Regions from separate parts of the Streptomyces sp. NPDC055243 genome, predicted to be linked through region 2. Evidence: riboswitches for the same ligand, from Rfam matches in the RefSeq annotation. Region 2 holds a riboswitch; each other region holds the start of a gene.
The links. A riboswitch is a leader RNA that binds a small molecule or an ion and turns the genes downstream of it on or off. The one in region 2 is predicted to bind cobalamin.
Positions count from the first base shown of each region.

Region 1: linked by a shared signal. The riboswitch ahead of ACIGXX_RS19205 (CbtB-domain containing protein) and the one ahead of ACIGXX_RS31535 (energy-coupling factor ABC transporter permease) in region 2 are both predicted to bind cobalamin.
Region 3: linked by a shared signal. The riboswitch ahead of ACIGXX_RS22715 (cobalamin biosynthesis protein) and the one ahead of ACIGXX_RS31535 (energy-coupling factor ABC transporter permease) in region 2 are both predicted to bind cobalamin.
Region 4: linked by a shared signal. The riboswitch ahead of ACIGXX_RS18880 (ABC transporter substrate-binding protein) and the one ahead of ACIGXX_RS31535 (energy-coupling factor ABC transporter permease) in region 2 are both predicted to bind cobalamin.

Region 1 covers NZ_JBITWR010000006.1:116,773-124,082, reverse strand. The annotation lists gene ACIGXX_RS19220 (kelch motif-containing protein) at 1-663, shown strand, start outside; gene ACIGXX_RS19215 (glycoside hydrolase family 6 protein) at 830-1,864, opposite strand; gene ACIGXX_RS19210 (ANTAR domain-containing protein) at 2,026-2,781, shown strand; cobalamin riboswitch at 3,085-3,206, shown strand; gene ACIGXX_RS19205 (CbtB-domain containing protein) at 3,239-3,460, shown strand; gene ACIGXX_RS19200 (CbtA family protein) at 3,481-4,293, shown strand; gene ACIGXX_RS19195 (class F sortase) at 4,274-4,939, opposite strand; gene ACIGXX_RS19190 (hypothetical protein) at 4,955-5,494, opposite strand; gene ACIGXX_RS19185 (HAD-IIA family hydrolase) at 5,564-6,343, opposite strand; gene ACIGXX_RS19180 (alkaline phosphatase family protein) at 6,425-7,310, opposite strand, start outside.
Region 2 covers NZ_JBITWR010000013.1:16,491-23,800, reverse strand. The annotation lists gene ACIGXX_RS31560 (ABC transporter permease subunit) at 1-543, shown strand, start outside; gene ACIGXX_RS31555 (MDR family MFS transporter) at 564-1,829, shown strand; gene ACIGXX_RS31550 (ATP-binding cassette domain-containing protein) at 1,818-2,699, opposite strand; gene cbiQ (cobalt ECF transporter T component CbiQ) at 2,696-3,445, opposite strand; gene ACIGXX_RS31540 (energy-coupling factor ABC transporter substrate-binding protein) at 3,452-3,844, opposite strand; gene ACIGXX_RS31535 (energy-coupling factor ABC transporter permease) at 3,844-4,599, opposite strand; cobalamin riboswitch at 4,629-4,813, opposite strand; cobalamin riboswitch at 5,068-5,286, shown strand; gene metE (5-methyltetrahydropteroyltriglutamate--homocysteine S-methyltransferase) at 5,448-7,310, shown strand, end outside.
Region 3 covers NZ_JBITWR010000007.1:380,194-387,503, reverse strand. The annotation lists gene ACIGXX_RS22725 (inorganic phosphate transporter) at 70-1,344, shown strand; gene ACIGXX_RS22720 (hypothetical protein) at 1,357-1,608, shown strand; cobalamin riboswitch at 1,788-1,923, shown strand; gene ACIGXX_RS22715 (cobalamin biosynthesis protein) at 2,045-2,986, shown strand; gene ACIGXX_RS22710 (cobyric acid synthase) at 2,983-4,491, shown strand; gene ACIGXX_RS22705 (putative cobaltochelatase) at 4,558-6,618, shown strand; gene cobO (cob(I)yrinic acid a,c-diamide adenosyltransferase) at 6,618-7,226, shown strand; gene ACIGXX_RS22695 (cobyrinate a,c-diamide synthase) at 7,220-7,310, shown strand, end outside.
Region 4 covers NZ_JBITWR010000006.1:54,288-61,597, reverse strand. The annotation lists gene ACIGXX_RS18905 (cysteine synthase) at 1-900, opposite strand, end outside; gene ACIGXX_RS18900 (MoaD/ThiS family protein) at 907-1,185, opposite strand; gene ACIGXX_RS18895 (putative leader peptide) at 1,324-1,425, opposite strand; gene ACIGXX_RS18890 (ABC transporter ATP-binding protein) at 1,495-2,298, opposite strand; gene ACIGXX_RS18885 (FecCD family ABC transporter permease) at 2,295-3,383, opposite strand; gene ACIGXX_RS18880 (ABC transporter substrate-binding protein) at 3,488-4,447, opposite strand; cobalamin riboswitch at 4,491-4,647, opposite strand; gene ACIGXX_RS18875 (M67 family metallopeptidase) at 4,611-5,033, opposite strand; gene ACIGXX_RS18870 (amino acid permease) at 5,119-6,588, opposite strand; gene ACIGXX_RS18865 (DUF2017 domain-containing protein) at 6,966-7,310, opposite strand, start outside.

The sequences.
Region 1 (7,310 bases), on a different contig from region 2:
ATCGTCGACCTCCTGGACGACAACCCGAGGTTCGAGGACGGCCCCGAGCTGGAGAAGGGCACGCGCTACCCGCAGGCCTCGACCCTGCCCGACGACACGGTGCTCATCTCCGGCGGCTCGGAGGACTACCGCGGCCGCGGCGACTCGAACATCAAGCAGGCGCGGATCTACGACGCCAAGACCGGCAACATGCGGCGGGTCGCGGACCCTGAGGTCGGCCGCAACTACCACTCGGGCTCGATCCTGCTGCCCGACGGCCGCGTGATGTTCTTCGGCTCCGACTCGCTCTACTCCGACAAGGCCAACACCAAGCCCGGCGAGTTCGAGCAGCGCATCGAGATCTACACGCCGCCGTACCTCTACCAGGGCTCGCAGCCCACGCTGACCGGCGGTCCCGAGGAGATCAAGCGCGGTGGCTCGGGGACGTATCGGACGCAGCACGCCTCGTCCATCAAGACGGCCCGCCTGATCAGGCCGAGCGCCTCGACGCACGTCACCGACATCGACCAGACGTCCGTCGCCCTCGACCTGAAGAAGTCGGCGGACGGCGTCACGGTGACGATTCCCGAGGAGAAGAGCCTGGTCGAATCGGGCTGGTACATGCTGTTCGTCACCGACGACCAGGGCACCCCGAGCAAGGCCCAGTGGGTCCACGTGCCGTAGCTCGCGTGGGCGCGGGGCGGGTGACTGCGCCCCCGTTAGGGGCGCGGGGAACTGCGCGCTCAGCCCGCGAAAAGCCGCAGTCGCGTCTGCCAGATGAATCGGCAGACGCGACTGCGGCTCTTTTGTGGTTGCTCGCGCAGTTCCCCGCGCCCCTTGCGGGGCGCTCCTACTTGGCCGCCGCCGCGAGGCTCTTCGCGTACTCGGGCCACCACTGACCGGCCTTCGGCCCGCCCCTGCACGTCCCGTCGGACTCACCGGGCCGCTTGATCCAGAGGTACGCGTCCACGAGCGGGTCGGACGTCTTGGTGGTCGGCGCCTCGCCGAGCGCGCGGCCCGGCGGGTTGCACCAGGTGTCCTTGCCCTTGGTGTACGGGCCGTTGCCGTTGCGCGCGGTGTCGATGACGAACGGCTTGTCGCCGATCTTCGCCGAGAGCTTCTTGCCGAACTCCGTGCTGGCCTCGGTGGTCTGGAAGTTCGAGACGTTGACCGAGAAACCGTCGGCCTGCTCGACGCCCGACCACTTCAAGGGCTCCCAGAGCGAGTCCGGGTTCTTCCAGCCCGCGTTGCCCGCGTCCAGGTACACCTTCGTGTTCTTCAGGGACTTGAGCTTCTCGATGGCGCCCTTGAGCAGGTCGTACCGCTCCTCGTGGAACTCCTCCGGCGTGCAGTTGTCGACCATGTGGAGCACCGCGTCCGGCTCCAGGATGACCGTGGCCCGCCGGTCGCCGATGCCCGCGGCGACCTGGTCGATGAACTTCCTGTATTCGTTGCCGTCGGCCGCGCCGCCGCCCGAATACTGGCCGCAGTCGCGGTGCGGGATGTTGTAGAGGACCAACAGGGCGTCGCGGTCGGCCTTCTCGGCGGCCTCGGTGAAGCCGCGCGACTGCTCCTCCGCGTTCTCCGGGACGATCCATTCGGCGACCGGCTGCTCGGCGATCTTGCGGATCAGCTCGGCGTCGTCCTTCTTGTCGTCCTTCTCGTACGAGGCGACCTGCTTGGCCGCGTTCCCCTCCGGGTTGACCCAGTACGGGTCGGAGCCCTTGGGCTGCTGCTTGATGGGCTGTCCCGACGATTCCTCGTTGCCCGAGCCGTCATCGGAGGAGCACCCCGACAGCAGCAGCGCCGCCCCCGCAAACGCCGCCGCAGCCTTCACCCCCCGGGCCGCGATCCGATGACCGCGGCCGGTGCCTTTGTGGTACATCCACTCCCCCTTGGGTGCACTGTCCGATTCTCAATCCTGACATACGCACTCCCGGCCCACGAGGCCCGCCCGTCGGCTGCGGAGACCTGTTGGAGACCTGTTACAGCTCGGCGCCCGGGGGTAGGCGCAGGGCGCGGGGTGGCGCTCATGGGGAGGAGATCATGCGGGATCACACCTCTGAACTACGGCTGGCCGAAGTCCTGGTGGAGACCACGAACACACTGGACGACGACTTCGACCCGGATCTCTATCTCAGCCGGGTCGCGGGCCACTGCGTAGAGCTGCTCGACGCCACTGCCGCCGGAGTCATCTTCGACGGCGCGGGCACACACTCGGTCGCCGCGGGCGGCCACCCACGGGACCTGGCGCTCGACCTGCTGGGGGCCCAGCAGAGCGGCGGACCCTGCGTGGAGAGCCTCGGCACCGGGCTGCCCGTGCCGCCGGTGCGGCTCGCGACGGCCGAACCCGCCAAGCGCTGGCCGGAGTTCACCGCGCTTGCCCGCCGCCGCGGCATCGGGATCACCTACGCGGTTCCGCTGCGCCAGCGCGAGGCCCTGCTCGGCGCGCTCAACGTCTTCGTGCCCGAGGCCACCCTGGTCCCGCACACCGACGGGGAGTTGCGTCTGGCGCAGGCGATCGCCGACGCCGCCGCGCTGGGGCTGCACAATCACCGCGCCTACACGGAGTATCGGGTCCTCGCCACACAGCTCCAGGGCGCTCTGACCAGCCGCGTACGCATCGAACAGGCCAAAGGCATACTCGCCGAACGCTGGCACACGGGTGTGGACGAGGCCTTCCAGGCGCTGCGACGGTACGCGCGTAGAGAACGGCTGGTCATGGAGCTGGTCGCCACCGAAGTGATCAAGGGATCGCTCGACGACACGGTGCTGCGCGGCAGTTGGTCCGAACCTTCCTGAAGGTCATCCCGGGAACCACCACCACCTGCGGCGATCACGGAGAGGAAGCGGGTCACGACTTGGCGTCAAACCACCCCTAGGCTCCAGCGCTCATCCGTTCTAGAGTCGTCTCAACGGCCCAAGCCCCCGGCCTGATCGTCCATCCCGTATTGCGGGGTTGGCCACCGAACCTCCCGCGCCGGCGCCGGGTTACTCCCGCAGCTCGTGCGCGCGCGGTCGAGGACCAGCCCGGTCGACGGCTCCGGGGGGAGCGGGCCGCCGACCGGGCCGGGTTGCTCCCGATCCGGGGCTCTCCGGGACAAGTCCATACATCGAGGCGACGGTTGCAGGAACCCGGTGCGATTCCGGGGCGGTCCCGCCACTGTGACCGAACGCCCGCGTGGCGTGCGGAAGTCAGGAACTGAGCCGTCGCACTCCTGCTTCGGGGCGTGGAAACCCCAGGAGGAGGCGCTTCGACATGTCACTGCACGCCGCGCCATCGCCCACCGAAAGCACGGCGGCGCAGGCCGCCACGGCCTCGGCCCGCGACTGGCTCATCGCGTCGGCCGCGGTCGTCATCGCGCTGGTCGCGCTCTACGCCGTCTTCTTCGACAACGGCTCGCTGCTCTCGGCGACCGGCGGCCATCTCCACGAGTTCGCCCACGACGGCAGGCACCTTTTCGGCGCCCCCTGCCATTGACCGGGGACGGACACGGCACCATGCCATCCCCTTCGTCCTCACCTGTTCTGCCCCTGCTCGGCCGGGGTCTCGTGGCGGGAGGCGTGGCGGGCCTCGCCGCCGGCCTCTTCTCCCTGCTCCTCGCCGAGCCGCTGATGGACCGGGCGATCCGCGCCGAGGAGAAGCGGACGGCCGCCCAGGAACACGCGCACGCCGCGCGGCACCACGAGGAGCTGTTCACGCGCTCCACCCAGCACGGCGGCCTGGTGGTCACCGCGGTCGTCGCCGGTCTGGCCGTCGGCGTCCTGTTCGCCGTGGCGTACGCGCTGGTGCACCGCCGCGACCCGTACGCGGCTCCGTGGCCGCGCGCCCTCACCTTCGCGGGAGCGGCCTTCCTGGCCCTCTCGCTGCTGCCCGGCCTGCGCTATCCGGCGAACCCGCCGGGCGTCGGCGACGCGGGCACGGTCGGCGAGCGCCAGGCGATGTGGCTCGCGGCCGTCGCGATCGGCGTCCTCGGCACGCTCCTGACCTGGCAGGTGTACGTACGTCTCGCGGCCAGATCCGTCCCGGCGCGGCAGCTCGCGGCGGCCCTCACGACGGTCGCCGTCCTGGCCGCGCTCTTCCTGCTCCCGGACAACCCCGACCCGGTCCCGGTCGACGCGGCGCTCCTGTGGGACTTCCGCGTCCTCTCGGTCGCCTCGCACGCCCTGCTCTGGTCCGTGTTCGCGGCGGTCTTCGGGGCCCTGGGCCTGCGGGCCGTCCGGGAAGGGGCCGTCAGGGGTGGCGCCAGGGGCGCGAGCGCGGCGGGAGTGCCCTCGCGCCCGGGCGCCACCCCTACGGCCCCACCCCGGTGAGGTAGGCGGACACCACCACGTTCGCCGAGTACGTCTTGGCGGTCCGGTCGAAGGTGCCGCCGCAGGTGATCAGGCGGAGCTCGGCGCGGCCCTTCTCGTGGGGGCCGTACGCCTTCTTCGCGTCGAAGCGGTCCCGGCTGATGACCTGGACGTCGTCCACGGTGAACTCCGCGACCGAGCCGTCGTCCCGGGTCACCCGGATCTTCTCGCCCGGCCGCATCGCGCTGAGGTCGTAGAAGACGGCGGGGCGCGTCTCGGTGTCGACGTGGCCCACGAACAGGGAGGTGCCCTCGGCGCCGGGGCGCGTCCCGCCGCCGTACCAGCCGACGGAGGCCGCCTCGGTGAAGGGCGGCGGATCGATGGCGCCGTCCCGGTCGAGCCCGCGGGCGATCACGGGCGCCCGCACCTTCAGCGAGGGAACGTCCACGCTCAGCGGCCTGGCCGCACCCAACGGCTCGTGCGCGTCCGGGAGTTCGACGGCGAACGGCCGGCCCACCGCCGCCACGTCACCGTTCGTGGGCTCCGAGACACCGCCGCGTACGTCGGTGATCTCGCTGCCCCACAGCCAGAGCCCGACAAGCACCAGCGCCCAGGCGAGTCCGGTGAGGAACCGCCCGTGGCCCGCCGACCCCTCGTGGCCCGACATGTCAGTGGCCGCCCGTCACTCGGAGCGGCGCCGGCGGACACTGCGGAACGCCACGGCCACGGCCGCCACCCCCGCGAGCACCAGGCCGATCACCGCGTGCCGGGTGCCGGGCCCCGCCTCCTGGGCGTGCGCGGCCAGCTGCGCGGTGCCGCCGCCGCCCGCGCGGACCGGCGAGACGGGGGCGGTGTGGTGCCGGCCGACCTGCACGGTGCCCACGCCCTGGTGGGGGTGGCCGTCGCAGATGACGGTGATGTCGTACGAGCCCTCGACGCCGTTGCGGATCGTGGCGGAGCCGTTCAGGGAGTACTTCTCGCCGTCCCTGCCGGTGAGCTTCGCGTCCCCCGTGAACGCGCCGGACCCGGCGGACCCGGTCGTCCCTTCACACCCCGAGACGCTGATCTCGACCTTGGCCCCGGGCTCGGCGGTGGACGGGGTGACCGTGGCACGCACTTTGTCCTGCTCATGGGCGTGCGCCGGCACCGTGGCGACGACGGGGAGCGCGGCGAGGACAGCCGCCCCGGCTATGCCACGCAGGGTGAGTGTTCCTCTACGCATCGTGAACCTCCTGTTCCGAGGTTCACGCGCGGCGGCATCACACGCCTCCCGTGTGCGGCAAACGGGTGGTTATACGCGGTCCACCAGGTCGGCGATGGAGTCCACGACATTGGAGGGCCGGAAGGGGTGCTGGTCGATGTCCTTGCGGGAGGTGAGCCCCGTCAGGACCAGGAACGTCTCCATCCCCGCCTCGAGACCGGCCAGGACATCGGTGTCCATGCGGTCGCCGATCATGGCGCTGGTCTCGGAGTGCGCCCCGATGGCGTTGAGCCCGGTCCGCATCATCAGGGGGTTCGGCTTGCCCGCGAAGTAGGGGTTGCGCCCGGTGGCCTTGGTGATCAGCGCGGCGACGGCCCCGGTGGCGGGCAGCGGCCCCTCGGTGGAGGGCCCGGTCTCGTCGGGGTTCGTGCAGATGAAGCGGGCCCCGCCGTTGATCAGCCGCACGGCCTTGGTCATGGCCTCGAACGAATACGTCCGGGTCTCGCCGAGCACCACGTAGTCCGGGTCGTGGTCGGTCAGGACGTACCCGATGTCGTGCAGGGCGGTGGTGAGCCCTGCCTCGCCGATGACGTACGCCGTGCCGCCGGGCCGCTGGTCGTCCAGGAACTTCGCGGTGGCCAGCGCCGAGGTCCAGATGTTCTCGACGGGCACTTCGAGGCCCATGCGGTTCAGCCGGGCCTGGAGGTCGCGCGCGGTGTAGATGGAGTTGTTCGTCAGGACCAGGAAGGGCTTCCCGGACTCCCGGAGCCTCTTGATGAAGGCGTCGGCGCCGGGGATCGGAACGCCTTCGTGGATGAGTACGCCGTCCATGTCGGTGAGCCACGATTCGATGGGCTTGCGCTCTGCCATGGGGTGCACTCCTGCGGTCTCCGTTGAGCAAGGTAACGGTGGGACGCCGGGACAGCTCTGTGCCGACGCCCCACAGCCTAATCAGGAAGCGGTGATCGTGACCCCGTCGATCACCCAGTACCAGTTGTTGCCGCCGGTGTAACGGAAGCGGACCTGGGCTTTCGTGACCCCGGCGGGCACCTGGAGGGCGATGTTCTCGACGACGGAGGGGGTGTCCGCGGTGTACGTCTTCACCGTGACCGGGGCCCCTCCGTCGTACGAGACGAGCACCTCGCCCTTCTGCGGGGCCTCCTGGCGGTAGTACGTCGTGTACGTGAGGGTGGCCTTCGCGCCGCCCCGCACCGTGTACGAGGGGCTGACCAGCGTCGAGTCGAACGTCCCGGAGAAGGACTTGTCGGTCCACTCGTCGCCGTCGGCGACCGCGAAGACGTTCCGGGCGCGGATGTTGAGCTCGCGCCGCTGGTCGCGCTCGGCCTTGGTCCAGAACTCGTCCGTGGTGAAGGACCAGCCGCGCCACTCGGTCATGCCGCCCGCGCCCATCCTGGAGTTGTCGACGCTCCAGCCGCTCGGCGGGGTGTGCGTGAAGCCGATGACCCCGCCGCCGATGCCGGTCTCGTCGACGGGACCGGTCAGCTGGGCGCGCAGGGCGTCGAACGCGTCCGGCGTGGGCTGCTGGACGGGACGCCCGTCCAGGCCCCAGGCCGGGTCGATCGCGATGCCGAGGTGGGCGAGCGCGCTGGCGGCGATGTCGGGCATGCGGACGTCATGGCGGACCGAGCCCGCCGTGACCCCGCCGCCGGTGGCGATCATGAAGGTCTGGCGCTCGGGCCAGCTGGAGCCGCCGTGGCCGCCGGGGTCGGTGTGCCCATGGTCGGCGGTGATCATGACGAGCCAGTCCTCGGAGCCGTACGTGGCGCGGGACTTGACCGCGGCGACGATCCGGCCGACCTGGGTGTCGGCGCCGTGG
Region 2 (7,310 bases):
ACGCTCGCGGGCCTGCTCGTCGCCGGTGTCGCGGGCAGCGGCGCGGCCACCCCGGCCATCGCGGTGGCCTCCGTGGCCTGGGTCCCCCTGGCCGCCCATACGGCTGCCCTGCTGCTCCAGGAGCGCGCCACCCTGCACTTGACGGCCACCCGCAGCCTGGGCGCGGGCCGTCGCCACCAGCTCCGGCACCATCTGCTGCCCGCGGTACTGCCTCCCGTCACCCGCCACGCGCTGCTTCGGCTCCCCGGCGTCGCGCTGGCCCTGGCCGCCCTCGGCTTCCTCGGCCTCGGCGCCCAGCCGCCGTCCCCCGAGTGGGGCCTGCTCCTCGCCGAGAACCAGCCCTACGCCGAACGCGCCCCCTGGGCGCTGCTCGCCCCGGCAGCCGCGCTCGCCCTGCTGGGAGCCCTCGCGGTGACGGCGGCGGGCGGCGTACCGATTCCTCGGTGGCTGCGGCGCGGGCGGCGGCCCGAAGACCCGCCCCGCGCAGCCGACGTACCGCCTGTGAAGCGGGAGTTGACCACGGCAGGGACGGCCGCCCGGTGAGCGGTCGACGTCTGCTGCCCCTGCCCGCCACGCTCCGGTCCCGCGCCGGGCAGCGGTCGCCCCGCGAGCGGACCTGGCCGAACCTGTCCCCGCTGCTCCGGCTGCTGATCCTGACCCAACTCGCCTTCAACATCGGCTTCTTCGCCGTCCTGCCCTTCCTGGCCGAGCACCTGGGCGCGGCGATCGGCATGGCGGGCTGGCTGGTCGGTCTCGTGCTCGGCCTGCGGACGTTCAGCCAGCAAGGGCTGTTCGTCGTGGGCGGCGCCCTGACCGACCGGTACGGCGTACGTCCGGTCGTGCTCAGCGGCTGCGTGCTGCGGATCGCCGGTTTCGCCTGGCTCGGGTACGCGCAACAAACCTGGTCGGTCATCGGGGCTGTCCTCCTGATCGGGTTCGCCGCCGCCCTGTTCTCCCCCGCCGTGGAATCCGAGGTCGCCCGGCAGGCCGTCCTCTGGGAGGAGGAGGGCCGCGGTCCGCGGACCCGCGTCCTGGCCCTGCTCACCGTGGCGGGCCAGGCCGGTGCGTTCCTCGGTCCGCTCCTGGGCGCGCTGTTGCTGTCGGTGGACTTCCGCACGGTGTGCCTGGCCGGGGCCGGGGTCTTCGTCCTCGTCCTGGCCGGGCACCTGTGGCTGCTGCCCCAGCGCATCCCCGGGCGGGAGCGGATCCGCGTACGAGGAGGCGTGGGCGAGATGCTGCGCAACCGGCGTTTCCTGGCGGTGTGCGGGGCGTACGGCGCCTATCTCCTGGCGTACAACCAGCTCTATCTCGCCCTCCCGGCCGAGGTGGAGCGCACGGCGGGGTCGCAGGCGCCGCTGGCCTGGCTCTTCGCCCTCTCCTCGATCCTGGTGGTGACCACGCAGCTGCCGGTCACCCACTGGGCCGCGGGCCGGCTCGACCAGCGGCGCTCCATGGCCGCCGGGCTCGTGCTCATCTCCGTCGGGTTCGCCGTCGTGGCCCTCGCGCGGCCTGCCGCCTGGACGGGTGCGGCCGGGCTGCTGCCCGCCGCCGGGTTCGTGGTCCTGCTCACGCTCGGGCAGATGCTGGTCGCCCCGGCCGCGCGCGCCTGGGTCCCCGATCTCACGCGTGACGGCAGGCTCGGCCTGTACACCGGCGCCATGTCCTCGGTGTCCGGTCTGATCGTCCTCGCGGGCAGCGCCGCGACCGGCTCGCTCCTGGACGCGGGGCTGCCGCCCTGGGTGCCGTGGCTCGCGCTCGCCGCGGTCCCGCTGCTGGCCGTGGCGCTCCTGCCCGGCCGCACCCCGGCCCCGGCCCGGTCAGCCGGCTGACGCGCCGGGCATCGCCGGAGCCGTGAGGGCCGCCAACTCCTCGGGGGTGCGCGGCCCTTCGCCCGCCCCGGCCAGCAGGCCCTTGGTCCGCAGCAGCTCCGCGACGGCGATCCCCCACGGCAGCCGAAGGCCCGCCTGTGCCAGGAGGTCGCGGTGGGCCAGCATCGTGCCGACCGGCCCTGTGCGCACGCCCGAGGGGGTGAGCAGCGCCGCGTCGTCGGCCCAGCGCAGGGCCAGGTCCACGTCGTGGGTGGCCATGACCACGGTCGTCCCCGCGTCCCGCAGGCCTTGCAGGGTGGTCAGGAGACGTTCCTGTCCGTCGGGGTCGAGCCCGGCGGTCGGCTCGTCGAGGATCAGTACGCGCGGACGCATCGCCACGGCGCCTGCGATGGCCGTCCGCTTGCGCTGGCCGTAGGAGAGCAGATGGGTGGGGCGGTCCGCCAGGGCGCTGATGTCCAGCGCGGCGAGCGCCTCGGCGACCCGTGCCCGCACCTCGGCATCGGGCAGCCCCAGGTTGAGCGGCCCGAAGGACACGTCCTGCTCGACCGAGGCGGCGAACAGCTGGTCGTCCGGGTCCTGGACGACCAGTTGAACGGTGGTGCGCAGCCGGGTCAGGCCCTTGCGGTCGTACGTCACGGGCGTGCCCCCGAGCGTCAATCCGCCCCGGTCCGGACGGAGTCCGCCGCTGAGCAGCCGCATGAGAGTGGTCTTGCCGCTGCCGTTGCGCCCGAGCAGCGCGAGGGCGCGCCCCTCGGTGACGTCGAAGTCCAGGCCGCTGAGCACGGTGGGCCCGTCCTCGTAGGCGTAGGAAGCGGCGCGCAGAGCGACCAAGGACCCGCCCGGTTCGCGAGGAGCGCTCGGCTCGCTCATGGAAGAAGCCTTTCCAGTACGAGGGTGAGGGCCACCAGGCCCGTGAGGAGTACCGCGCTGACGGCCACGAAGCGGCGGGAGATCCGCGCCTCGGGCACGAGCACCCGCAGCGTCCCGTCGTAGCCGCGCCCGGCGAGCCCGGCCTGCAGCCGGCCCGCCCGGTCGAAGGCGCGCACGAACGCGGTGGCGCCGAGGCCGCCCAGCGAACGCCAGGTGGCGGCCCGGGTGGTGTGGCCCAGGCGCGCGGCCTGCGCCTGCCGGATCCGGCTCATGGAGTCCAGGAGCAGGAAGCTCATGCGGTACATGACGAGGGCCACGTCCACCACCGGCGCCGGTACGCCCACCTTCACCAGGCGGGGCAGCAGGTCCGACATGGGCGTGGTGAAGGCGAAGAGCAGGACGCCGAGCGAGGCCGCCGACGTGCGCAGGAGCAGACCGCCCGCGCGTGCGGGGCCGCCGTCGGCGAGCGTGACGAACCCTTCGGGGCCGCCGAGTTGCACGATCAGGGTCAGGGCGCCGGTGACGCAGAAGCCGAGCGGCACGCGGTAGGCGCGCCACAGTTTGCGCGGCGGCACACCGGCGGGCCCGAGCAGTACGGCGAGCGCGGCGACCAGGACCAGGGCGGCACCCGGCCAGGGCGGCAGAGAGACGGCGAGGACGGTGAAACCGAGGCCGAGCACGGCCTTGTCCACGGGGTGGCGGCGGCGCCAGCGACTGCTGTGCGCCGCCGCGTCGATGGGCAGCACGCGGGGTCAGACCTGCTCGGTCTCGGCCCGGGCGCTCTCCCCGTCGGCGGTCCGCTCCGTGGCGGCCTTCCCGGCTGTGGCGGCCTTCTCGGCCAGTGCGAGCTCGGCGCCCTGGCGGCGTCCCTTGCGCAGACCGAAGTAGTACGCGAGGACGCCCGCGCCCAGCGCCGCCTGAAGGGCGAAGAGCGCGGACTCGATCTCCCCGGAGGGGGGTTCGTACAGCGGCGAGAACCAGGGTTCGTAGTCCGGCTCGATCTCGGTGATCGCGGTCTCGGCCTGGGCGTCGGCCCCGGCGAACGGCTCCTTCTCGTCGTCGCCGAGACCGAGCGCCAGCGGCAGCACGGCGAGCGCGGCGACGATGAGGAGGAGCAGAGTGTTGATCTTCGCGTTGCGGCTCATCAGGCGCTGGCCCCCGTCTCCGTCTGCTTCTCCGTCGTCACGTTCTTCTCTGCCGTCACGTTCTTCCCTGCGGTCACGGCCGCTGACGACTTGTCCCGCAGCAGGACGCCGAGCCGGGTGAGCTCACCCTTGCTCGACTGCACGAGCAGCCGCATCACCACGACGGTGAGCAGGCCCTCGCTGACGGCCAGCGGGATCTGGGTGACGGCGAAGATGCCGCCGAACTTGCCCAGGGCGCCGAGGAATCCGCTGCTCGGGTCGGGGAACGCCAGGGCCAGCTGGACGCTGGTGACGCAGTACGTGGACAGGTCGGCGACGAAGGCGCCGAAGAACACGGCGACCATGAGCGGCACGTCGTACCGCTTCAGGAGGCGGTAGACGGCGTATCCGGCCCATGGCCCGACGATCGCCATGGAGAACACGTTGGCGCCGAGCGTGGTGAGCCCGCCGTGGGCCAGCAGCAGCGCCTGGAACAGCAGCGTGATGGTGCCGAGGACCGCCATGATCGGCGGCCGGAACAGGATCGCGCCGAGGCCCGTGCCCGTCGGGTGCGAGCAACTGCCCGTGACGGAGGGGATCTTCAGTGCGGAAAGGACGAAAGTGAAGGCACCGGATGCGCCCAGGAGCAGGGTGCTCTCCGGGTGCTCCTTGACCTCACGCGTCAGGGAGCGGACTCCGTGGACGACGAACGGCGCGGACGCTACGCCCCAGGCGATCGCGTGCGCCGGCGGGAGGAAACCCTCGGCTATGTGCATGGCTAAGCAGACCCTCTCCAGCACCTCGTGGATGGACAACGCGCCTTGGCCGGTCTCCTGGCTGACGGGTCGTACCGACCGGACTCCGCCTTCCCGGGTGCGTGAGCACCCAGTGGCTGCCGCGAGGGCTGGAGCCGGACTTCCCGATCACAGTGGCGAGGGCCGCACCGGCATCACACCGGATTTCCCGAGCACCAAGGCGTGGTGACCCTAGTGCTCGATCGAGCCTCCTGACAACTTGCGGGACCGCCCCGGCTGTGGCACGCGCGAGCGCACACGACCAGGGCGTACGCCCCTGGTCAGCCCATGTGCCTCGACCGTGTGCGCCCGGCTCGCGCGAGGTTCAGGAGTGGGCGGGCCATCGATCGCGCGACGGTCCTGGAGCTGATGGCGGACCGCCCCGCCGCCGTGTCTCACCTCACGGTCCGGAATGTGATCAGTACTGCCCAAGAGGCCGGACCACCCCTTAGCCTGACCGGTGCAGCTGGTTCGCCCTGTCCGCCAGGCAGGAGCGTCGTAAGAGGGAACCCGGTGGGAATCCGGGACTGCCCCGCAGCGGTGAGTGGGAACGACCGCCGTCATGAGCACTGGATCCGAGCGCGGATCCGGGAAGCGACGGCCAGTAGGAACCTGTTTCGGCAGGTGTGCCCGCGAGTCCGAAGACCTGCCCGTTGCCCGTACGTGACCCCTCACGTGCGGACATCCCGGTGACCTCGTGGGCGGGTCGGCGTCGGATCAGGTGGAGCACCGTGCCGCAGGCGCGCGTTCGGTCCATCCGGTCCGTCATCCCTTCGCGTCCGTGTCCCGTCCCCGGGATGCTCAGGAGTCATCTCGCGAAGGAGATTTCCGTGACAGCGAAGTCCGCAGCCGCGGCAGCACGGTCCACCGTGTACGGCTACCCCCGCCAGGGCCCCGACCGGGAACTGAAGAAGGCCGTCGAGGGGTACTGGAAGGGCCGCGTCACCGCCGACGCCCTCCGGGACACCGCGGCGCAGCTGCGCCGGTCCACCTGGCGGCATCTGGCCGACGCCGGCATCGACGAAGTGCCGACCGGCGACTTCTCGTACTACGACCACGTCCTGGACACCAGCGTCATGGTCGGCGCGATCCCCCAGCGGCACCGCGAGGCCGTCGACACCGATCCGCTCGACGGATACTTCGCGATGGCCCGCGGCACCCAGGACGTGGCGCCGCTGGAGATGACCAAGTGGTTCGACACCAACTACCACTACCTCGTACCGGAGCTGGGCCCGGACACCGTCTTCACCGCCGACTCGGCCAAGCAGGTCGCCGAGCTGAAGGAGGCGATCGCGCTCGGCCTCGCGGCCCGCCCGGTCCTCGTCGGCCCGGTCACCTATCTGCTGCTCGCCAAGCCCGCGCCCGGCGTGGCCGCCGGCTTCGAGCCGCTCACCCTCCTGGACCGTCTGCTTCCCGTGTACGCCGAGGTCCTCGCCGACCTGCGCGCCGCGGGCGCCGAGTGGGTGCAGCTCGACGAGCCCGCCCTGGTCCAGGACCGCACCCCGGCCGAACTCAACGCCGCCGCGCGCGCCTACCGCGACCTGGGCGCCCTCACCGACCGCCCGAAGCTCCTGGTCGGCTCCTACTTCGGCAGGCTCGGCGAGGCGCTTCCGGTGCTCGCCAAGGCACCGGTCGACGGCCTCGCCCTGGACTTCACCGAGGCCGCCGCCAGCCAGCTCCAGGACCTCGCCGCCGTCGGCGGTCTGCCCGGCAAGCGTCTTGTCGCGGGCGTCGTCAACGGCCGCAACATCTGGATCAACGACCTGGAGAAGTCGCTGTCCACCCTGGGCACGCTCCTGGGCCTCGCCGACCGGGTCGACGTCTCCGCGTCCTGCTCCCTGCTGCACGTCCCGCTGGACTCCACCGCCGAGCGGGACATCGACCCGCAGATCGCCCGCTGGCTGGCCTTCGCCCACCAGAAGACCGCCGAGATCGCCACGCTCGCCCGCGGCCTGGCCCAGGGCACGGGCGCCATCGCGGCCGAACTGTCGGCCAACCGCGCCGACTTGGCGTCCCGCTCGGGCTCCGCCCTCACCCACGACCCGGCCGTACGCTCCCGCGTCGCCGCCGTCACCGAAACCGACGCCCGCCGCGCACATGCCTACCCGGAGCGGGCGGCGGCCCAGCGGACGCGGCTGGGCCTGCCGCAGCTGCCCACGACCACCATCGGCTCGTTCCCGCAGACCGCCGAACTGCGCACGGCACGGGCCGACTTGCGTGCGGGACGTATCGACACCGCCGGGTACGAGGAGCGCATCAGGAACGAGATCCGCGAGGTCCTGGCCTTCCAGGAGAAGGCGGGCATCGACGTCCTGGTGCACGGCGAGCCCGAACGCAACGACATGGTGCAGTACTTCGCCGAGCAGCTCACCGGCTACCTCGCCACACAGCACGGCTGGGTCCAATCCTACGGCACCCGCTATGTGCGCCCGCCGGTCCTGGCAGGGGACATCTCGCGGCCCGAGCCGATGACGGTGCGCTGGACCTCGTACGCCAACTCCCTCACCGACCGTCCCGTCAAGGGCATGCTCACCGGTCCCGTCACCATGCTCGCCTGGTCCTTCGTCCGCGACGACCAGCCGCTCGGCGACACCGCGCGCCAGGTCGCCCTCGCCCTGCGCGACGAGGTCGACGACCTGGAGACGGCGGGCACTTCGGTCATCCAGGTCGACGAGCCCGCTCTGCGCGAGACC
Region 3 (7,310 bases), on a different contig from region 2:
GTTCACTTTCCGTTCACCCAGGTTGCCTACGTTCCACTTGCCACTGACGTCCAACAGAAGCCTGGGTAAATGGAACACATCACGCTTCTCCTCGGGATCGTGATCGTTACCGCTCTCGTGTTCGACTTCACGAACGGTTTCCACGACACAGCCAACGCGATGGCCACCACCATCTCGACCGGCGCCCTCAAGCCCAAGACGGCGGTGGCCATGTCCGCCGTGCTGAATCTCGTCGGCGCCTTCCTGTCGGTGGAGGTCGCCAAGACGATCTCCGGCGGGATCGTCAACGAGGACGGACTGAAGACAGAGGTGATCTTCGCGGCCCTGGTGGGCGCGATCCTCTGGAATCTGTTGACCTGGCTGGTGGGCCTGCCCTCCAGCTCCTCCCACGCACTCTTCGGCGGCCTCATCGGTGCCGCGGTCATGTCGATGGGCTGGTCGTCGATCGACGGCGGCACCGTCGTCACGAAGATCCTGATCCCCGCGATCGCCGCGCCCCTCGTCGCCGGCATCGCCGCGACGCTGGCCACGCGCCTGACGTACCGCATCGGGCGCAACACCGACACCAAGGCGACCGCCAAGGGCTACCGCACCGGCCAGATCGCCTCCGCGGGCCTCGTCTCGCTGGCGCACGGCACGAACGACGCGCAGAAGACGATGGGCATCATCACGCTCGCCCTGATCACCGGCGGCGTCCTGAACCCGGGTGCCAACCCCCCGATGTGGGTCATCGTCTCGGCCGGTGTCGCCATCGCGCTGGGCACCTACCTCGGCGGCTGGCGCATCATCCGCACCATGGGCAAGGGCCTGACGGACCTCGCGCCGCAGCAGGGCTTCGCCGCCCAGACCAGCGCCGCGACCGCGATCCTCGCCTCCTCGCACATCGGCTTCTCGCTCTCCACCACCCAGGTCTGCTCGGGCGCCGTGATGGGCGCGGGCCTCGGCCGCAAGGGCGGTGTGGTCCGCTGGTCCACGGCGACCCGCATGTTCGTCGCCTGGGGCCTCACGCTCCCGGCCGCCGGTCTGGTCGGCGCGGGCGCGGAGTTCCTCACCAAGCAGGGCCCCTGGGGCGTCGCGGCGACCGCCGCGCTGCTCATCGGTGGCTCGGCCGTGATCTGGGTGCTCTCCCGGCGCAACGCCGTCGACCACACGAACGTCGCCGACGACGAGATCGGCGGCCCCTCCGGCGCCGAGCCCGCCGGTGTCGTGACCACCGCGATGGCCGCCGTCTCGCCGCCGCCCACCGGGTCGGCCGTGGCAAGCGCCGACGTCGACTTCGTCAAGGCCACCATCCCGGCCCCGACCGGCACCGTGGCGGATCCCGCCCGGCCCGCCACGGTGTAAGGACAACTCACCATGAACATCGACTGGGCAGCTCTCGGCTCCGTGTTCGGAGTCAGCCTCGGGGTGACGGTGGCCCTGGTGGGCCTGTTCACCCTCGGCATCGTCGGCCTCTCCAAGCGCGAGGCGGCCACGTCCGGCGCCTCTTCCACCACCGCCGGCACCACCGCCGGCACCGTCCCCGTGGCGGCACGCACGGGCGCGTACGCGTGCTTCGCGCTCTGCCTGGCGGCCGTGGCGTACGGGATCTACCTGATCGTCGCCTGACGGCACTTCGGCCTCACGGGAGCCGGGTGGGACACGCCTCGACGAGTGCGTCCCACCCGGCTTTCGCGTGTCCGCCGTGCCCGGCCCGCGCCGACGCACGCCGACGCCGGGAAACCGGCCCCATGTGGGCCTCGGCACACTCTCCCGTACCAGGTCAACGGCAAGTTGACGGGCGTTCGCGGGCGTGGTGGACTGCCGGAGCCATTACGGCGGCAGGAGAGGAAGCCGGTGCGAATCCGGCGCGGTCCCGCCACTGTCATCGGGGAGCCCCCTCCTCGGAAGCCAGGAACTCTCGCCGCCGGTCACGTCGAACCAGGGCGCGGACACCCTGAGTGAGGACATATCGCCATGCGCGGCCGCCCGTTGCCGGTCTCTGTGCCCCTGCCCTTCCAGGCCGGGCCCCTCGCTCCTCTCCTCCTTCCGGTCGGCTGAACCCGTGCGTGCCGACCGCGACTTCGCGTACGGCGCCGCCGCCGGCCTCCTCGGTGACCTGCTGCTCGGCGATCCTCGCCGCGGGCACCCGGTCGCCGCGTTCGGCCGGGCCGCGGGCGCCGTCGAGCGTGTGCTGTGGCGTGACCACCGCGGGTGGGGCGCCCTGCACGCCGTGGTGTGCGCCGGGGGCGCGGCCGGTGCCGCCGCCCTGGCCTCTTCTCTCGTACGTGACTCACGCGCCGCGTCCGTCGCGCTGACCGCCGCCACGACCTGGGCCGTGGTCGGCGGGACCTCGCTGGGGCGTGAGGCGCGGGCCATCGGCGGGGCGCTCGCCGCCGGGGACGTCGAGGTGGCGCGGGAGCGGCTGCCGCATCTGTGCGGGCGCGATCCGCAGGCTCTGGACGCCGACGGCATCGCGCGGGCCGTGGTCGAGTCCGTCGCCGAGAACACCTCCGACGCGGTGGTCGGTGCGCTCGTGTGGGGCGCCGTCGGCGGGGTGCCGGGGCTGGTCGCCTTCCGTGCCGTCAACACGCTCGACGCCATGGTCGGGCACAAGTCCGTGAGGTACCGGCGCTACGGGTGGGCCTCCGCGCGGCTCGACGACGTTCTGGGCTGGCCGGGCGCCCGGCTCACCGCGGTGCTGGCCGCCGTCGCCGGGGACGCTCCGAAGGGAGCCCTGCGCGCCTGGCGCGCGGACGCGGCCAAGCATCCGAGCCCCAACGCGGGGCCCGTGGAGTCCGCCTTCGCCGGGGCGTTGGGGGTACGGCTCGGGGGGAGCCTCTCGTACGGAGGCCGGGTCGAGCACCGGCCCGTCCTGAACACGAGCGGGCGGGCCGTCGACGTGACGGACATCGAGCGGGCCGTGCGGTTGTCGCGGCGGGTCGGACTGCTGGCCCTGGGGGTCGCGGCAGTGGTGAGCACTATGCGGAAAGGCGGCGCCTCGTGAGTGGTGGACTGCTCGTGGCCGGGACCACATCGGACGCGGGGAAGAGCGTCGTCACCGCGGGCATCTGCCGGTGGCTGGCCCGCAAGGGGGTCTCCGTCGCGCCCTTCAAGGCGCAGAACATGTCCCTCAACTCCTTCGTCACGCGCGAAGGCGCCGAGATCGGACGGGCCCAGGCCATGCAGGCGCAGGCCGCCCGGGTCGAGCCGAGCGCGCTGATGAACCCCGTGCTGCTCAAGCCCGGCAGCGACCGCAGCAGCCAGGTCGTCCTGATGGGCAAGGCCGTGGGCGAGATGAGCGCACGCGGCTACCACGGTGGACGGCAGGAAGCGCTGCTCTCCACCGTCGTGGGATGCCTGGAGGAACTGCGGGGCAGCTATGACGCCGTGATCTGCGAAGGCGCGGGCAGCCCCGCCGAGATCAATCTGCGGCGCACGGACATCGTGAACATGGGGATCGCGCGGGCCGCCCGCTTCCCCGTCCTCGTCGTCGGCGACATCGACCGCGGTGGCGTCTTCGCCTCCTTCTTCGGGACGACGGCGCTGCTCAGCGCACAGGACCAGGAACTGGTCGCCGGGTATCTCGTCAACAAGTTCCGGGGCGACGTCTCGCTGCTGGAACCCGGGCTCGACATGCTGCTCGGGCTCACCGGGCGGCGCACGTTCGGTGTGCTGCCCTTCCAGCACGGCCTCGGCATCGACGAGGAGGACGGCCTGCGGGTGTCCCTGCGGGGCGCCGTGCGCGAGTCCGCCGTCACCCCGCCGGTCGGTGAGGACGTGCTGCGGGTCGCCGTCTGTGCCGTGCCGCTGATGTCGAACTTCACGGACGTGGACGCCCTGGCCGCCGAACCCGGCGTCGTGGTGCGGTTCGTGGACCGGGCCGACGAGCTCGTCGACGCCGATCTCGTGGTCGTGCCGGGCACGCGCGGCACCGTGCGCGCCCTGGAGTGGCTGCGCGAGCGCGGTCTCGCGGACGCCATCGCGCGGCGCGCCGCCGAGGGGCGGCCCGTGCTCGGGATCTGCGGCGGCTTCCAGGTGCTCGGCGAGCACATCGAGGACGACGTCGAGTCGCGGGCGGGGGCCGTGGACGGGCTCGGGCTGCTGCCCGTGCGCGTGCGGTTCGAGCGCGAGAAGACCCTCGCGCGGCCGGTCGGCGAGGCGTTGGGCGAACCCGTCGAGGGGTACGAGATCCATCACGGCGTCGCCGAAGTCCTGGGCGGAGAGCCCTTCCTGGACGGCTGCCGCGTCGGCGAGGTGTGGGGCACGCACTGGCACGGCTCCCTGGAGAGCGACGCGTTCCGGCGCCGCTTCCTGACCGAGGTCGCCCGCGCCGCCGGACGCCGCTTCGTGCCCGCGCCCGACACCAGCTTCGGCGCCCTGCGCGAGGAGCAGCTCGATCTGCTCGGCGATCTGATCGAGGAGCACGCGGACACCGACGCGCTGCTCGGCCTGATCGAGAACGGCCCCCCGTCCGGCCTCCCCTTCATCGCACCGGGGGCACCCTCATGACCGCGGAGGGGGACCGGTGAGACCCGCTGTCCCCTGCCCCGCCCCGAACCACGCCATGGAGGCCTTGTGAGTACCCCCTATCCGTTCACCGCTCTCGTCGGGCAGGACGACCTGCGGCTCGCCCTGCTGCTCAACGCCGTGTCGCCCGCCGTCGGCGGCGTGCTCGTACGCGGCGAGAAGGGCACCGCCAAGTCCACCGCCGTGCGCGCCCTTTCGGCCCTGCTGCCGCAGGTGCCCGTCGTCGCCGGCTGCCGCTTCTCCTGCGATCCGGCCGCCCCCGACCCCGCCTGCCCCGACGGTCCGCACGACGCCGGTGGCGCGTCGGTGCGGGACGCACGGATGGTCGAGCTGCCCGTCGGAGCCTCCGAGGACCGTCTGGTCGGGGCGCTCGACATCGAGCGGGCGCTCTCCGAGGGCGTGAAGGCCTTCGAGCCCGGCCTGCTCGCCGACGCCCACCGCGGCATCCTCTACGTCGACGAAGTCAACCTGCTGCACGACCACTTGGTCGACCTGCTCCTGGACGCCGCCGCCATGGGCGCCTCGTACGTGGAGCGCGAGGGCGTGTCCGTGCGGCATGCCGCACGGTTCCTGCTCGTGGGCACCATGAACCCCGAAGAGGGCGAACTGCGCCCGCAGTTGCTCGACCGGTTCGGGCTCACCGTCGAGGTCGCCGCGTCGCGCGAGACCGATCAGCGGGTCGAGGTCGTGCGGCGCAGGCTCGCGTACGACGACGACGCGGAAGGCTTCGCCGCGCGGTGGCACGACGACGAGTCCGAGCTGCGGGAGCGGATCGTCGCCGCGCGGGCGCTGCTTCCTCACGTGCGGCTCGGCGACAAGGCGTTGCGGCAGATCGCCGCCACCTGCGCGGCCTTCGAGGTCGACGGGATGCGGGCCGACATCGTGATGGCGCGCACCGCGACGGCGCTTGCCGCCTGGGCGGGGCGCGACGACGTGCTCGCCGAGGATGTGCGGCAGGCCGCTCTCCTCGCGCTTCCGCACCGGCGTCGGCGCAACCCCTTCGACGCCCCCGGGCTCGACGAGGACAAGCTCGACGACACGCTGGAGCAGGCCGACGACGGCAGTGACCGAGGGGACGACGGCGACGACGACCCCGACGGCGACGGCCCCGGCGGGGGCGGGCAGCCACCGCAGGGCGGGCCCGACACCCCTGACGTGCCCGACCAGCGTGACGCCCATGACGCACCGGCCGCCGACGACGCCGGGAGCGGGCAGGACGAAGACTCCTCCCCCGCGCAGGCACCCGCTGCCGGTACCGGCGGCGGTGAGCAGCAGGCCGTGCGCGCCTCCGAGCCGTTCCGTACGAAGATGCTGAGCGTGCCCGGCCTGGGCGAGGGCGCGGCGGGCCGGCGCTCCCGGGCGCGGACCGAGCACGGGCGGACCACCGGGGCCCGGCGCCCGCAAGGGGCGCTCACCAAACTGCACTTGGCGGCCACCGTGCAGGCCGCGGCCCCGCATCAGCGGGCGCGCGGTCGCTCGGGGCGTGGGCTCGTCGTGCGCCGTGACGATCTGCGGCAGGCGACGCGGGAGGGGCGTGAGGGCAACCTCGTGCTCTTCGTCGTGGACGCCTCCGGGTCCATGGCGGCGCGGCAGCGGATGAGCGCCGTGAAGGGCGCGGTGCTCTCGCTGCTGCTGGACGCCTACCAGCGGCGGGACAAGGTCGGGCTCGTCACCTTCCGCGGTTCTGACGCCGAGGTGGCGCTGCCGCCCACCTCTTCCGTCGACGCGGCCGCCGCGCGCCTGGAGACGCTGCCCACGGGCGGGCGCACCCCCGTCGCCGCCGGGCTGCTCAAGGCGCACGACGTGCTGCGCGTGGAGCGGCTGCGGGACCCGGCACGGCGCCCCCTGGTCGTGGTCGTCACGGACGGCAGGGCCACCGGAGGCGTGGAGCCGGTGGCCAGGGCTGGCCGTGCCGCACGGCTGTTCGCGGACGCGGGGATCGCCTCCGTGGTCGTCGACTGCGAGTCGGGGCACGTGCGGCTCGGGCTCGCGGGGCAGCTGGCGGGCGAGCTCGGCGGCACCGTCGTGACGCTGGACGAACTGCGGGCGGAGTCCATCGCCGGGCTCGTCAAGGACGTAACTGGAACTCGGATGAGGAGCGTGGCCTGATGCCTCAGGGACAGCCGAACGTGGTGCCGGACGACGGGCTGACCACGCGTCAGCGGCGCAACCGGCCGCTGGTGATGGTGCACACCGGGGTCGGCAAGGGAAAGTCCACCGCCGCTTTCGGGATGGCGCTGCGAGCGTGGAATCAGGGGTGGCCCATCGGGGTCTTCCAGTTCGTGAAGTCGGCGAAGTGGAAGGTCGGCGAGGAGAACGCCCTCAAGGTCCTCGGCGCGAGCGACGAGGGCGGCCCCGTCGACTGGCACAAGATGGGCGAGGGCTGGTCGTGGATCCAGCGCGCGCCCGCCGAGGGCGAGCCCAGCCATGAGGACAAGGCCCGCGAGGGGTGGGAGCAGGTCAAGCGCGACCTCGCCGCCGAGACCTACCAGCTGTACGTCCTCGACGAGTTCGCCTATCTCCTGCACTGGGGCTGGATCGACGTGGACGAGGTGATCGAGGTCCTCCGGGACCGTCCCGGGCATCAGCACGTCGTCATCACCGGACGCTACGCACCGGAGGCCCTGGTCGAGTTCGCCGACCTCGTCACCGACATGTCCAAGGTCAAGCACCCGATGGACGCCGGTCAGAAGGGCCAGAGGGGCATCGAGTGGTAGCTCGGCTTGTCGTTGCCGCGCCGTCTTCCGGGTGCGGCAAGACGACCGTGGCCACGGGTCTGATGGCCGCCTTCACGGAGGCCG
Region 4 (7,310 bases), on a different contig from region 2:
CGTGTAGACGCCCGTCGACAGGTACTTCCAGCCGCCGTCGGCGACCACGAAGACGATGTCGGCGGACTCCCCCGCGGCCACCGCCTTCTTGCCCACGCCGATCGCCGCGTGCAGCGCGGCCCCGGTGGAGACCCCGGCGAAGATGCCCTCCTGCTGGAGCAGCTCGCGGGTGCGCGTCACCGCGTCCGCCGAGCCGACCGAGAAGCGGGTGGTCAGGACGGACGCGTCGTACAGCTCGGGGACGAAGCCCTCGTCGAGGTTCCGCAGGCCGTACACGAGGTCGTCGTAGCGGGGCTCCGCGGCGACGATCTTGATGTCCGGCTTCTGCTCGCGCAGGAAGCGGCCCACGCCCATGAGCGTGCCCGTGGTGCCAAGGCCCGCCACGAAGTGGGTGACGGAGGGGAGGTCCGCGAGGATCTCGGGGCCGGTCGTCGCGTAGTGGGCGCCCGCGTTGTCCGGGTTGCCGTACTGGTAGAGCATCACCCAGTCCGGGTGCTCGGCCGCCAGCTCCTTGGCCACGCGTACGGCCGTGTTGGAGCCGCCCGCCGCCGGGGACGGGATGATCTCCGCGCCCCACATGGCGAGGAGCTCACGCCGCTCCTGCGAGGTGTTCTCCGGCATGACGCAGACGATGCGGTAGCCCTTGAGCTTGGCCGCCATCGCCAGCGAGATGCCGGTGTTGCCGGACGTCGGCTCCAGGATCGTGCAGCCGGGCGTCAACCGCCCGTCCTTCTCCGCCTGTTCGACCATGTGCAGCGCCGGGCGGTCCTTGATGGAACCGGTCGGGTTCCGGTCCTCCAGCTTCGCCCAGATCCGGACGTCGTCGGAGGGGGACAGGCGCGGCAGGCGGACGAGGGGCGTGTTGCCCACGGCCGCCAGCGGGGAGTCGTAGCGAGGCATCCGCGATCAGACCATGCCGCCGGCCACGGCCGGGAGGATCGTGACGTTGTCGCCGTCCGTGAGTTTGGTGGAGATGCCGTCCAGGAAGCGGACGTCCTCGTCGTTCAGGTACACGTTCACGAAGCGGCGCAGCTTGTCGCCGTCCACGATGCGCTCGGCGATGCCCGCGTGCCGCGAGTCGAGGTCGGCGAAGAGCTCGGCGAGGTTGTCCCCGCTGCCCTCGACGGCCTTGGCGCCGTCGGTGTAGGTGCGGAGGATGGTCGGGATGCGGACCTCGATGGCCATGGCTGGGAGCTCCTGTCGGGAGAAGTCACGTGGGTGGGCGCGCGGCGGCCCGGTGGTGCGGGTGCGTCAGTGCGAGTGCGCAAGGCGGTGCGATGCGCGGAGGTGGCGCCGCGGCTCACGGCCGTACGGCGGCGGCTGTCAGCGCGAACAGATCGCGCTGGAAAGCCTGCACAAATCGACGTGCAGACGCGCAACGAGCAGCATGCCCGGCATCTTGTCGCTCACGTCGTGGGGAACCATGCGGTCATCGTATCGATTCCCGGTCCGGGTTCTGGAATGTGATCTCGCATGGTGGACGGATTACGTCCATCACGTGGATGACGGGAGCTTCGGGGCAGCTGAGGGCAGGTACGTCACCGTGGGTGCGCCGGTGGCCGGATGCACCGCGACCTCCGCCGTCACCCCGTACACCTCGGCGAGGAGCTCGCTGGTCAGGACCTCCTTCGGGGGTCCTGAGGCGACCAGGCGGCCGGCCTCGAGCACGTACAGGCGATCGCAGTAGTAGGCCGCCAGATTGAGGTCGTGCAGGGCCAGGAGATTCGTCGTGCCGAGGTCGCGGACCAGGGAGAGGATCTCCAGCTGGTAGCGGATGTCCAGGTGGTTGGTCGGCTCGTCCAGGACGAGGACCGCGGGCTCCTGGACCAGGGCCCTCGCCACCAGCGCCCGCTGGCGCTCGCCGCCGGAGAGCCCGGCGAAGGCGCGGTGGGCCAGATCCGCGGCGCCGACCCGCTCCAGGGCCTCGTCGACCAGGACGTCGTCCCGCGCGGTGTCCGCCTCCCAGAAGCGCTTGTGCGGGGAGCGGCCCATGGCGACGATCTGCCGGACGGTGAGCTCGAAGCCGGTGTGCCCGTCCTGCGGGACGGTGGCGATGCGGCGGGCGCGGTCCTTGGCCGAGCGGGCGGCGAGGTCGTCGCCGTCCAGGAGCACGCGGCCGCCGGTGGGCGTGAGGGTGCCGTAGACGCAGCGCAGGAGGGTGGTCTTGCCGCTGCCGTTGGGGCCGACGAGGCCGATGGTCTCGCCGCGGGCGGCGTGCAGGGTGACGTCGTCGACGAGGGTCCTGCCGTCCACGACGTAGGTGAGGGACTCGGTGCCGAGTACGGCCGGGCTGCTCATGCGGTCGCCTCCGTACGGTTCCTGCGCAGCATCCACAGGAAGAAGGGGCCGCCGGTCAGCGCCGTCAGGACGCCGACCGGGATGTCCTGCGGGGCGGCGACCGTGCGCGCGGCGAGGTCGGCGGCCACCAGGAACACCGCGCCCATCAGGGCCACCACCGGCAGGAGCGCCCGGTGCGCGGCGCCGACCAGCATCCGGGCCGCGTGCGGCACCATCAGGCCGACGAAGCCGATGGCTCCGCTGTACGCGACGAGTACGCCGGTCAGGAGCGAGGCGAGGACGAAGACGGCGGCGCGGAAGCGGGCCGTGTCCAGGCCGAGGACGGTGGCGCCCTCCTCCCCCACCAGGAGCAGGTCGAGCGGGCGGGCCAGGGCGACGAGCAGCGCCGTGCCCACGATCAGGGCGGCGGCGGGCAGGGCGAGCATGTCCCAGCGGGCGCTGCCGAGGCCGCCGAGGGTCCAGTACAGGACCTCCTTCAGGTGGTCCGTGCTGTCGGCCATGATCAGGATCAGGCTGGTCAGGGCGGAGAGGATGTACGAGACGGCCACCCCGGCCAGGATCAGCCGGCCGGTGGCGAAGCCTCCGCCGCCGGACCTGGCCAGGGTGTAGACGACGAGCAGGGAGAGCAGCGCGCCGGCGAAGGCGGCGGCCGGAAGGGTGACGGTGGTGGCCAGCCCCGCGCCCAGGCCGAAGACACTGCCGAGGACGATGACGGCGACGGCTCCCGCGGAGGCACCGGAGGAGACGCCGAGCAGGAACGGATCGGCCAGCGGGTTCCTCACCAGGGCCTGCAGGACGGTGCCGATGACGGCGAGCCCGGCGCCTACGGCTGCGCCGAGCAGCACCCTGGGGAGTCGCACGTCCAGCACGATGGTGCGGAACGGGGAGGGCTGCGCGCCGCCCGTCAGGATCTGAAGGACGTCGGCCGTGGGTATGCGGACCGAGCCCAGCGCGAGACCCGCGACGACTGCCGCCGCGAGGGCTGCGCAGAGCGCCGCTATGACTGTCGTGTAGCGCAGCCGTCCGCGGGTCGGTGTGATCCTGGCGGGGCCTTCCCCAACCCCGCCCCTTCCCGGCTGTGACATGTGCGGCTCCGCCGCGGGCCGCTCCGGCGCGGGGGCCTTGGTCGCCGTCATCACCGGCTCCGCCGAGTTCGTCCTCAAACGCCGGACGGGCTGAATCCGCCCCCTCACAGCTGGTCCGCCAGCTTCTTCACCGCCCCCGGTGCCCGCACCCCCACCACCGTGTCCGACAGGGGCAGGACCGCGAAGCGCTGATGCTTGACGGCGGGGACGTCCGCGAGGACCGGGTCGTCCAGGAGGCGCTTCTTCTTCTGGGCGACCGTCGTGCCGCCGTAGTCGAGGATCACGATCACCTCGGGCTTGCGGTCGACCACCGACTCCCAGGACGCGTCGCCGAAGGACTTGTCCAGGTCGGCGAAGACGTTGCGGCCGCCGGCCCGCTCGATGATGTCGTTGCCGATGCCCCGGCCGCCCGCCGTGAACGCGGTCTTGTCGCCGCTGTCGTAGACGAAGACCGGGATCGGCTTCCTGGACTTCGACTTCGCTTCCGTCGCGGACAGTTCGCGCTTGGCCGCGCCCACCCACTCGTCCGCCCGCTGCCGCACGCCGAACGTGCTGCCGACCTCGCGGACCTCCTGGTAGACGTCGTCCATCGACACGGCCCGCTTCGCGCAGCCCTCGACGTTGAGGCGGCTCTCGATGCCGGACTTCGCCAGGGCCTTGCGGCTGCGGCCCTCGCCCGCCTGGAAGGCGCTCGCGTAGCCGCCGTAGACGAAGTCGGGGTCGGCGGCCAGGAGCTTCTCGTACGAGGGGTATTCCTTGGCGAGGACGGGGGTGTCCGCGTACGCCTTCGCGTACTTCGGCAGGACCTTGTCGTCCAGGTACGCCGTGCCCGCGATGCGGTCCTTCAGGCCCAGCTCCAGCATCACTTCCGTGACGTGCTGGTTCATCGTGACGGCGCGCTTCGGCGGTGCTTCGTACGTCGTCTTCACGCCACAGTTGGTGACCGTGTACGGGAAGCCCCGCGTCTTGGCCTGCGGCTTCGCGTCGGTGCCGTCGGAGGACGAACACGCGGCGAGCGGGACCAGCAGCGCCGCGGCGACAAACACGCGTAGGGGACGGGACATGGCTGAGCTGCCTCCTCCAGGGGATTCCGCGTCCCCTGCGTCGTGGGAGAAGAGGGCGGCAGGTCAGTTCCTGACTGCCCCGCCCGCGAAGGGTGGGGTCACAGTGGCGGGACCGTGCCGGATTCGCACCGGCTTCCTGGGTCCTGCCGCCTCAAGGTGAAGCTCAGTATGCCTGGACGACCTTCACCTCTTCTTCGGTGACCTCGCCCTCGACGATCCGGAAGGAGCGGAACTGGAACTCGCCCGCGTCGTCGGCGTCGGCCGTGGAGACCAGGACGTAGTGGGCGCCCGGCTCGTTCGCGTACGTGATGTCCGTGCGCGAGGGGTACGCCTCGGTCGCCGTGTGCGAGTGGTAGACGATCACCGGCTCCTCGTCGCGGTCGTCCATCTCGCGGTAGAGCTTGAGCAGGTCACCCGAGTCGAACTCGTAGAACGTGGGCGAGCGGGCCGCGTTCAGCATCGGGATGAAGCGCTCGGGGCGGCCGGTGCCCTCCGGGCCCGCGACCACACCGCAGGCCTCGTCGGGGTGGTCCTGGCGCGCGTGCGCGACGATCTGGTCGTGGAGGGCCTGGGTCAGGGTCAGCATGGCAGCCAGGATAAGCAGAAGGGCCCGCCCGTACCGAAGGATGGTACGAGCGGGCCCACATGCTGGGACGAGGGGTGTTACGGCACTACTTCACCGCGTCCTGCGGCTCGGCCTTGTCGCCGCCCGCGGGCTGCGCGCCCCGCTTCTGCATGATCAGGTAGCCGACGCCGAGGATCAGGGCCCACACCGGAGCCGCGTAGAGCGAGATCCGCGCGTCCTTGTCGATGCCCATCATCACGATGACCATCCCGATGAAGGCGAGCGCGAACCAGCTCGTGTACGGAGCGCCCGGCGCCCGGAAGGTGGACTGCGGCAGCTCGCCGCGGTCGGCCTTGCGGCGGTACTTGATCTGGCAGACCAGGATCATGATCCAGGCCCACATGCCGGAGATGGTCGCGAAGGAGACGACGTAGTTGAACGCCTCGCCCGGCCACTGGTAGTTGATCCAGACGCCGACCAGCATCAGCGTGGCGGAGAAGGTGGTGCCGACCAGCGGCAGGCCGTTCTTCGTCAGCTTGGTGAAGAACTTCGGGCCCTGGCCGTTGAGCGCCAGGTCGCGCAGCATGCGGCCGGTGGAGTACATGCCGGAGTTGCAGGAGGAGAGCGCGGCCGTCAGGACGACGAAGTTGACGATGGCGGCGCCGATGCCCAGGCCCATCTCCTCGAAGGCCGCGACGAACGGCGAGACGCCCGGCTGGAACGTGGTCCACGGGACGACCGAGAGGATCATGATGAGCGCGCCGACGTAGAAGACGGCGATGCGCCACGGCACGGTGTTGATGGCCTTGGGCAGGACGGTCTTGGGGTCCTTGGACTCGCCCGCGGTGACGCCGACGAGCTCGACGGCGAGGAAGGCGAACATCACGATCTGCAGCGTCATCAGCGTGGAGCCGATGCCGTTCGGGAAGAAGCCGCCCTGGTCCCACAGGTGGGACACGGACGCGGTGTCACCGGCGTCGGAGAAGCCGATGGTGAGGACGCCGGCGCAGATGAGGATCATGCCGATGATCGCGGTGACCTTGACCATCGAGAACCAGAACTCGAGCTCGCCGAAGAGCTTCACGGAGATCAGGTTGGCGCCGTACAGGATGACCGTGAAGATCAGCGCGTAGGCCCATTGTGGAATGGAGCCGTGCGTCCAGTACTGCATGTACTGGGCCGCCGCCGTGACTTCCGTGATGCCGGTCACGACCCAGAAGAGCCAGTACGTCCAGCCGGTCACGTACCCGAAGAACGGGCTGATGAATTCACGCGCGTACTCCGAGAAGGAGCCCGACACGGCGCGGTACATGAGCAGCTCGCCCAGGGCCCGCATGATGAAGAAGATGACGAGGCCGGCGATGGCGTACGCCAGGATGAGGCTCGGACCGGCCTTGTGGATGGCCTTGCCCGCGCCGAGGAACAGGCCGGTGCCGATGGCACCGCCGATCGCGATCATCTGGATCTGCCGGGCACCTAGCCCGCGCTGATAACCCTCGCCTGACGAGCCGGGCGAACCGCCCGCGCCGTCGGCCTCATTGCCGTCGTGATGCTCTTCGACCTGCACTGAGGTCATGGTGACGCCTTTCTCCACGCTAGATCCGTGAGCCCGCAGTCTGCGTCATGGCCACGGATCAGGTCCTGATCCCCCCGGATATGGATGGAGTGCTACCGGCGGTCTGCCGGCCCGAGCGCCACCGGTGACATGGGTGGCGTCACCGAGTGGTCGTGAAGATTTATCACGGTCGCAATAGTGATCGGTTCATCCGCGTGTGGCCCACACCACGAGAAGAACCGGACAAAATTCCCCTGACGCGTCAAACACGGGCAATGAAGTGACACGATCGTTATCCGGATTTGAGCGTCCGCTGAGCGAACGCGAGGTAACCGCTGCTACATACAACGACTTTGCTGTGACATTCAGCCCTCGCCGTCAGCCCTCGGCCCTCAGCCTCAGTCGATGAGCGTGCCGACCAAGGTCTCCTGCAGACCGCCCAGCCAGAGATAGGCCATCACCATCGGCTTGCGCGGATCGGAGTCCGGCAGCTGGTAGAGCACGTCCGTGTCGTCCTCGTCGGTCACTTCCAGGCGCGCGCCGATCGCGAGACGCAGGTCGTTGAGCGCGCCGAGCCAGTGCCGCGACTCGTCGGCGGACAGCTTCAGGACGGCGCCGCCCTCGCCCCTGGACGTCATGGCGTCGAGGCAGCGGATCACCACCAGGGCGTCGTCGCGCTTCTTGGCCCGCAGGTCGTTCTCGGTGAAGCGCCGGAACTCCGAGGAATACGCCCGCACTTCCTC